One region of the Isoptericola sp. F-RaC21 genome, then DNA from elsewhere that is predicted to be linked to it. Evidence: riboswitches for the same ligand, from Rfam matches in the RefSeq annotation. Region 1 holds a riboswitch; the other holds the start of a gene.
The links. A riboswitch is a leader RNA that binds a small molecule or an ion and turns the genes downstream of it on or off. The one in region 1 is predicted to bind S-adenosylmethionine.

Region 1 (4,202 bases):
GACCGGCTGCGCTGGGCGGAGGTGCGCCCGCCGGCCTGGTGACCCGCGTGCGACCCGTGCGTGACCCGTGACCGGGAGGCCGGGGCGGGGGTGAAAGGATGCCCTGGGCACGCGGCGAGGCGGCGTGCCTTTGCCATGCCCCTGACGCCCCTGACGCCCCTGAGCCGCCACTGAGCCGGAGAACGGAAGACTCACGTGACCCACGTCGGACCGGTCCTGTCCGCGACCATCCAGCAGGCCGAGGAGCTGCGCCGTCTGCACACGGTCATCACCGAGCGCGACCTGCCGATCCCCCTGCGCGACGACTTCGTCGAGCAGTGCACGGTGATCGAGCTGCACCTCGGCGGCGACGAGTTCTCGAGCCTCTCCCGGCGCATCAAGCGGTACAACGCCCTGTCGGGGTGGATCGCGGCCCCGGTGCTCATCGCCGCGGTGGTGCTGTACGTCGTCGGGAAGTTCACGGACCTGCTGCCCGTCGACGACGTCCTCGCGCTGTTCCTCGACCCCGTGGTGATCGCGGTGCTGGCCGTGATCCTCGTGGCGGTGCTCGGGATCGCCCTGTGGATGCGGTCGGCGAACAAGCGCCTCCTCGGGCCCGTCTACGGCCGTCTCCTGGAGCGTCTGACCACGACCTGAGACTTCCGCGTGCGAGCTCCCGGTCACCCACCTAACGTCGGTTCCCGAGGTCGTTCGTACGACGGAAGGAGCCCCGATGGGACTCGGAGACAAGGCCAAGCACCTCGCAGAAGAGGCCGAGGGCAAGGTCAAGGAGGCGACGGGCAAGCTCACCGACGACGAGAAGCAGGAGGCCGAGGGCAAGGCTCAACAGGCCGGCGCGAACCTCAAGCAGGCGGGCGACGACGCCAAGGACGCGTTCAAGGGCTGACCCGCTGACACACGACGGGGCGCCACCGCACGGTGGCGCCCCGTCGTCATGTCCGGCGGCGGGCCGGACGGGTGCTCAGAGGTCGTCGGGCAGGCAGCCGAACGCCTCGTCGGCGCCCAGCGCGGCCGTGGCGAGCAGGCCCTCGAGGCCGGAGCCCTCGGGCACGGGACGCGGGTCGTCGACCACGACCCACAGGCCGTCCACGACGTCGTACTGCGCCTGCGGCCCCTCGGTGACGAGCGACCGGACGGCGGCCACGAGCCGCTCGACCTCCTCGCCTGCCGTGCCCAGGCCCACCGAGGCGCGCACGGCGCCGGCGTCGAACCCGAGGCGGCCGAGCAGCGGGTGCGCGCAGAACCGGCCGTCGCGCACGCCGATGCCGTGCTCGGCCGACAGGTACGCGGCGACCAGGCCGGGGTCGTACCCGGTGACCGTGAAGGTCACGACGCCCACCGGGTCGACGGCGTCGTCCCACACGTGCACGACCTCGACGCGGTCGATCGCGCCGAGCCCGTCGACGAGCCGGCGACGCAGGGCGTCCTCGTGCCGAGCGGCGGCCCGCGGGTCGAGGGCCGCGAGCTCGTCGCACGCGGCCGCGAGCGCCACGGCGCCGACGACGTTGGGGGAACCCGCCTCGTGGCGCGCGGGCCCCTCGTGCCAGTCGGTCGTGGTGGTGCGCACCCGGCGCACGGCGCCGCCGCCCGCGAGGTAGGGCGTCCCGCCGTCGAGCCAGTCGCGGCGGCCGACCAGGGCGCCCGCGCCGAACGGCGCGTACGTCTTGTGGCCCGAGAAGGCGACGTAGTCGACGCCGGTCTCCGCGAGCGAGAAGCGGCGGTGCGGCACCAGCTGCGCGCCGTCGAGCACGACCCGGGCGCCCGCGCCGTGCGCCGCGGCGACGACGTCGGCCACGGGCAGCGCCTCGCCCGTGACGTTGGAGGCGCCCGTGAGCGCCAGCAGCGCGTAGGGGCGGCCCGCGTCGACGGCGGAGCGCAGCTCCTCCTCGAGCTCCGCCAGGGTCGCGGCCACGGTGGGGCCGCCGGTCACGACGGTCGCGTCGGTGACGCGCTGCCAGGGCAGCAGGTTGGCGTGGTGCTCGATGTCGAGCACCAGCACGCGGCCGGGCTCGCCCGTGACAGGGTCGGCCGGCACACAGCCCGCGAGCAGGTTGAGCGAGTCGGTCGTGTTGCGCGTGACGATCGTCAGGTCGTCCTCGCGCGCGCCGACGAACGCGCCGATCGTGTGCCGCGCGTTCTCGTAGAGCGCGGTCGAGACCTGCGACAGGTAGCCGGCGCCGCGGTGCACGCTCGCGTAGAGCGGCAGCACGCGGGAGACGCGGTCGGCGACGGCCTGCAGGGCGGGGGCCGACGCCGCGACGTCGAGGTTGGCGTACGGCACCTGGCGGCCGTCGACGAGCGGCACGAGCGTGTCGCCGCCGACGACGGGCAGGACGGGCGCGACGTCGTGCACGGACGGGGCGGTGGGCGCAGCGTCCAGCACGGCGGGCGCGGTGGTGAGCGTGGTCATGCGTGGTCCTCCTCGGTCGTGCCGGGGAGGTTCCTCCCCGCGCTTGCCCGCACGCCGGACGGCGCGGGGCCAGGTCGTCACCCGGGGCACCCCGCCGCGAGAGGAGGGTTGCCGGCCAGCGAGCCGGGGCTTCGCGCTGGCGCTCTTGACCTGCCGCCCATAGTGCGTGCGCAGCACCACACGGTCAAGCGAGGGCCGCGCCCTTCTCACGATGCGGTCGCGTGAGACGCTGAAGGCATGCCCGATCGCACCGTCCCGGCCTCCGGCGCGCCCCCGGGAGGCTCCGTCGACAGCCCGGTCCAGCAGGTCGCCCGCGCCCTCGACGCCGGCGACCGCCACGCCGCCGGGCTCGCGGCACGCGCGGCGAGCGGCGACGACGCCGCCGACGTCCTCGACCTCGTCGGCGCCCGGGCCGCCGCGGGCTCCGGTCCCGCGACCGAGCTGCTGGTGGAGCTGCTGGACGCGTCCGGCGTCGTGCGACGCTTCGTGCGCGGCGCCCTGCTCGACGAGGCCGCCGTCGACGACGTCTGCCAGGACGTGCTCGTCTCCGTGGCCACGTCCGTCGCGTCGTTCCGGGGCGGGTCCCGCGTCACGACGTGGGTGCACGGGATCGTGCGCCACCGGGTGGTCGACCACCTGCGCCGCCAGCGTGCCACCGCTCCCCTGCCCGACGACGACGTCGGGCCCGCGGAGCGGATGAGCTCCCTCATCGCCACGCGCGCCACCGTGCGCGACGCGCTGGCCGCCCTGCCCGACCTCTACCGCGAGCCCGTGACCCTGCGCGACATCGAGGGCCTGCCGTACGCGGACGTGGCCGAGCGGCTCGGGCGCAGCGTCGGGACGGTGAAGTCCCAGATCTCCCGCGGCCGCGCGCTCGTGGCCGCGGCCCTCGGGAGCCCGTCCTGATGGCGGCGCCGAGCGCGCCCGAGCCGCTGCTCGGGCGGTACCGGGTGGGCGACGTGATCGGCGTCGGGTCGTTCGCCACCGTGCACCGCGCCGTCGACGACCGGCTGGACGACGTCGTCGTGGTGAAGGTGCTGGCCGAGAACCACAGCCTCAACCCGGAGGTCCGGGAGCGGTTCATCGCCGAGGGCCGGGCGCTGCGCCGGGTGGCGAGCCCGCACGTCGTCGCCGTGCACGACATCGGCGAGAGCGACCGCCAGCAGCCCTACCTCGTCCTCGAGCACGCGGACCGGGGCACGCTCGCGGCGCGGGTCGCCGCCCTGCGTGCCGACGGATGGACGGCCACGACGTCGGACGTGCTCGCGGTCGCGCGCGAGCTCGCGGCGGCGGTCGAGGCGGTGCACGCAGCGCGCCTCGTGCACCGGGACCTCAGCCCCGGCAACGTGCTGCTGCGCACCAGCCCCGAGGGCGTCGTCGGCCGGACCACCGGCACCCCCGCCGTCGCCCCCGCCGTCGTCCGCCCGGACGAGCGGCTCGTCGTGGCCGACCTCGGCATGAGCAAGGACCTGGCCCGCAGCTCCGGCCTGACCGTCGCCGGCGGCACGGAGGGCTTCCGCCCGCCCGAGCAGGACGGGCCGGGCACGGTCGACACCCGCGCCGACCTGTGGGCGATGTCCGCGCTGGTGACCTGGCTCGCCGAGGGCGCCGACCTGCCCCGGGCCCTCGACGCCGCGCTGGGCCGCAGCCTCGCCGACTCCCCCGCCCGGCGGCACCCCGACGCCGCCGCCTGGCTGGCCGACGTCGAGCGCGCCCTCGCCCCGGCCGACGGCGCGTCGGCGCCGGACCGTGCGCGGCCACGCCGCACGACCGTCGTCGCGGTGGCGACCGC
Region 2 (4,202 bases), on a different contig from region 1:
AGGGCGGGCTCGTCGAGCTGCACCCACGGCACGCCGACGGCGGCCAGCGCGCGCAGCAGGTCCGCGTACGCGGCGACGACGTCGTCGAGCCGGTCGAGGGGGTGGAACCCGTCGCCCGCCTCGTCGGCCGCCTTCGACAGCGCGAGGAAGGTGACCGGGCCGACGAGCACCGGGCGGGTCGTGACGCCGGCCTCCTTGGCCTCGGCGTACTCGCGCACGATGCGGTGGTCGGCGAACGAGACCGGCGTCGTCTCGCTGATCTCCGGCACGAGGTAGTGGTAGTTGGTGTCGAACCACTTGGTCATCTCGAGCGGGGCGTCCTCGCCGCGGCCGCGGGCCACGGTGAAGTAGCCGTCCAGCTCGAGCGAGCCGTCCTCGTCGTCGAGCAGGTCGCGGAACCGCTCGGGGACGGCGCCCAGCAGCGCGACGACGTCGAGCACCTGGTCGTAGTAGGAGAACGACCCGGGCACGGAGCCGTCGTCGGGGTTCAGCCCGAGCTCGACGAGGCGGCGGGCGGTCTCGCGGCGCAGCGCGCCGGCCGTGACCTCCAGGTCGACGGCGTCGGTGCGGCCGGCCCAGAACGACTCGACGGCCTTCTTGAGCTCGCGGCGGCGCCCGATGCGCGGGTAGCCGAGGACGGTGCCGCCCGGGAAGGCGGGGGAACTGGTGGACATGAGCACTCCAGAGGTCGGGCGCCCGTCAGACGACGGGAGCCTGGGTCGGGATGCTCGGTACCCACGGCCTTCTGGCCAGGTCCGCGCCGTCCGACGAGGCGTCGGAGGGCGCCGGTCCGCCGAGGTGGACACCCTCGAGCAGGTCCAGAGCGGGACGGTACTTGTTGAACGTGTACACGTGGATGCCGGGGGCGCCCGCGTCGAGCACGCGCTGGGCGAGCTCCACGGCGCGCGCGGTCCCGTAGGCGTGCTGGGCCTCCGGGTCCGGCTGGGCGTCGAGCGCGTCCAGCAGGTGCCGGGGCGCGCGGACGCCGGTGAGCTCCTCGACGCGACGGAGCCGGCGCGGCTCGGTCGTGGGCAGCTGCCCGGCGAGGATCGGGATCGTCACCCCGGCCGCGCGGGCCTCGGCGACGAAGTCGGTGTAGGAGTCGGCCTCGTAGAACAGCTGCGTGATGGCGAAGCTCGCCCCCGCCTCCTGCTTCTCCTTGAGGCGCCGGACCTCCTGGGCCCGGGTGGTGCCGGCCTGCACGTTGCCGTCGACGAACGTCGCGACGGCGATCGTCATCGGGCGGGCGGCCCCGCGCAGCGCGGCGCCGGGGTCGGTCGCGCAGCGCCGGGCCTCGACCTCGCGCAGCAGGTGCACGAGCTCGATCGAGGACGCGACGCCGTCGGCGGGAGGCTCCCAGTCCGGCTGGTCCTTCGGCGGGTCCCCGCGCAGGGCGAGGAACGCCCGGGTGCCGGCGTCGAGGAAGTCGTCGATGACGGCGGAGACGTCCTCGCGGTGCGCGCCGACGCAGGTCAGGTGGGCCACGGGCAGCACGGGCGTGCCCTCGAGCAGGGTGGACACGACCTGGCGTGCGGTCGCCCGGTCACCGCCGCCCGCCCCGTACGTCACGGACACGAAGTCCGGGCGCGCGGCCACGAGCCGGCGCGCCGTCTCCCAGAACTTGGGGGCGGCGTCCGGCCGGCGCGGCGGCATGAGCTCGAACGAGACCGTCGGGCGTGCCGGCAGCGCCGGCTGGGCTGCCGGATGAGCTGCCGGGTTGGGCGAAGGGGATGCCTCTGCGACCATGCGTCACTCCATCGATCCTGGCGTGAGCACCTTCGTCCTCGGGAGGCTTCCGTCGGAGAACGGGTTGCTGCGGCGTCGTCGAGCCAGGACTCTCGGCCGCTCTGGATGGCTTGTCACGCGATCGTACGCAGCATCCGCGATGCGGTCGAGGATGAGACCGCCTGCTGAGACGGCCGCCGAGGCCGGGCGGGCGGGAACGCCCTGCTCAGGGCACCAGCACGACCTTGCCGCCGGGATGCCCGGACTCGACGAGCGCGTGCGCGCGGGCCGCGTCGGCCAGCGGCAGCACCGCGCCGACGGCGGTCACGAGGGCGCCGCGGGCGAGGGCGGCGACGGCCTCCGCGAGCTCGCCGGCGTCGCGCTCGGACCGGGAGCTGAACTCGACGCCGAGGTCCGCGGCGGCGTCGTCGGCGATGGTGACGATGCGGTCGGTGCCCCCGCGCAGGGCGATCGAGTCGGGCAGGACGCCCGCGCCGGAGGCGTCGAGGACGGCGTCCACGCCGTCCGGGGCGAGGGCGCGCACCCGCTCGACCAGGCCGGCGCCGTAAGGGGTCGGCGTCGCGCCGAGGGCGGCGACCCGCTCCTGGTCCCGCGGCGACGCGGTGCCGATCACGCGGGCGCCGCGGCGCACCGCGAGCTGGGTGGCCAGCGCGCCCACCGCCCCCGACGCGCCGTGCACGAGCAGCATCTCGCCGGGCCGGACGCCGAGCCGGCGCAGCACGCGGGTCGCGGCCTCCGCGGCGACGGGCAGGGTGACGGCGTCCGTCGCGGCGAGGCCGTCGGGCACGCGCGCGAACACCTTCGTCAGCGCGAGCTCCGCGTACCCGCCGCCGACGGCGAAGCCGACGACGCGGTCGCCGGGGGAGACGTCGGTCGTGCCGCCCTCGACCGGTAGGCCGACCTGGTCGACGACCCCCGCCACCTCCAGCCCCGGCACGACCGGCCGCGCCGGCGCCGGCGCCCCGGTGGCGCCCGCGCGGGACTTCACGTCCCAGCCGTTGACGGCGGCGGCCTCGACGCGCACGCGCACCTGACCGGGCCCGGCCTGGGGGTCGGGGACGTCGGCGAGGTGCAGCACCTCGGGGCCGCCGTGGGACTCGAACACGATCGCGCGCACGCGGCCATCCTGGCGCAGCGGCCGGGGTCGTGCCCGCCCGGTCAGCAGCAGCGGGAGCCGGGGTTGCGGTCCTGCTCGGCGTAGTGCTCGCGCCAGAACTCGCGCTCGCCCATCGGCTCGCGGTCCGGGTGGGCGGACCGCTCGTGCGCGACGTACGTGCGGTAGGCGTCGTCCCCCATCACCTGCCGCACGTACCAGCGCAGGTTCCGCGCCGCGGTCGACGTCGCCCGGGCCAGCGCCCGGGCGACGTCGTGCACGCTGCCGGCGCGGGCGTCAGTGGTGCCCGGCACCGCTGGACTCCCGCAGGCCGGCGTCGGCCCACCGCTTCTCGATCTGCTTCTCGGTGCCGGAGGCGAACAGGCCGGCCGGCGCGAACCGCCGCGACACGACGGGCGGGTCCTCGTGGTTCTCCCCGCCGCCGGTGCGGAACGCCTTGATCGTCACGACCAGCGACGCGAGGATCACGACGATCGACAGCACCACGAACACGATCGACAGGGTGCCCTGGACGAAGGTGTTGCGGACCACGGCCTCCATCGCGGCGACGTCGGGCGCCGTCCCGAACGACGTCTCGCCGGCGGCGAGCGCGTCCTTGAACGCCCGGTGCTGCGCCCAGTACCCCACCGCGGGCACGTCGGAGAAGATCTTCTCGAACGACGCCCAGATGGTGATCAGGGCGGTGAACGCCAGCGGCACGGCCACGATCCACAGCCACGCCCAGTACGCGCGGCCCCGCTTCGCCACGATGGCGAGCACGACGGCCAGCGCGATCGCCGCGAGCAGCTGGTTCGCGATGCCGAACAGCGGGAAGAACGTGTTGATGCCGCCGAGCGGGTCGGTGACGCCGAGGTAGAGGATCGTGCCCCAGCCCGCGACCATGATCGCGGTGCAGATCCACACCCCGGGCCGCCAGCTCACGTCCTTGAACCTCGGGGCCACGTTGCCGATGGTGTCCTGCAGCATGAAGCGGGCCACGCGCGTGCCGGCGTCGACGGCGGTGAGGATGAAGAGCGCCTCGAACATGATCGCGAAGTGGTACCAGAAGCCCATCATCGCGGTGCCGCCCACCAGCTGGTGCATGATGTGCGCCAGCCCGAGCGCGAGCGTCGGGGCGCCGCCGGTGCGGGACACGATCGACGGCTCGCCCACCTGGCTGGCCAGGGTGCTCAGCGTGTCGGGCGTGAGGTTCACGCCCGCGAGGCCGAGCGAGTTCACGAACGCGACCGCGCCCTCGATGGTGCCGCCGGTGGCGGCCGCCGAGGAGTTCATCGCGAAGTACACGCCGCGGTCGATCGAGATCGCGGCGACCAGCGCCATGATCGCGACGAACGACTCCATG

Region 2: another riboswitch for S-adenosylmethionine. It lies ahead of AAG589_RS18330 (methylenetetrahydrofolate reductase); the one in region 1 lies ahead of AAG589_RS15740 (aminotransferase class V-fold PLP-dependent enzyme).

The regions. Positions count from the first base shown of each region.
Region 1 covers NZ_JBCFYX010000004.1:200,152-204,353, forward strand. Annotated here, with positions in the region: gene AAG589_RS15725 (amidase) at 1-42, shown strand, start outside; gene AAG589_RS15730 (DUF6097 family protein) at 196-636, shown strand; gene AAG589_RS15735 (CsbD family protein) at 713-886, shown strand; gene AAG589_RS15740 (aminotransferase class V-fold PLP-dependent enzyme) at 962-2,410, opposite strand; SAM riboswitch class IV at 2,445-2,561, opposite strand; gene AAG589_RS15745 (RNA polymerase sigma factor) at 2,648-3,316, shown strand; gene AAG589_RS15750 (protein kinase domain-containing protein) at 3,316-4,202, shown strand, end outside.
Region 2 covers NZ_JBCFYX010000005.1:16,173-20,374, reverse strand. Annotated here, with positions in the region: gene metE (5-methyltetrahydropteroyltriglutamate--homocysteine S-methyltransferase) at 1-674, opposite strand, end outside; gene AAG589_RS18330 (methylenetetrahydrofolate reductase) at 700-1,746, opposite strand; SAM riboswitch class I at 1,752-1,858, opposite strand; gene AAG589_RS18325 (NADP-dependent oxidoreductase) at 1,952-2,863, opposite strand; gene AAG589_RS18320 (YbdD/YjiX family protein) at 2,905-3,153, opposite strand; gene AAG589_RS18315 (carbon starvation CstA family protein) at 3,137-4,202, opposite strand, start outside.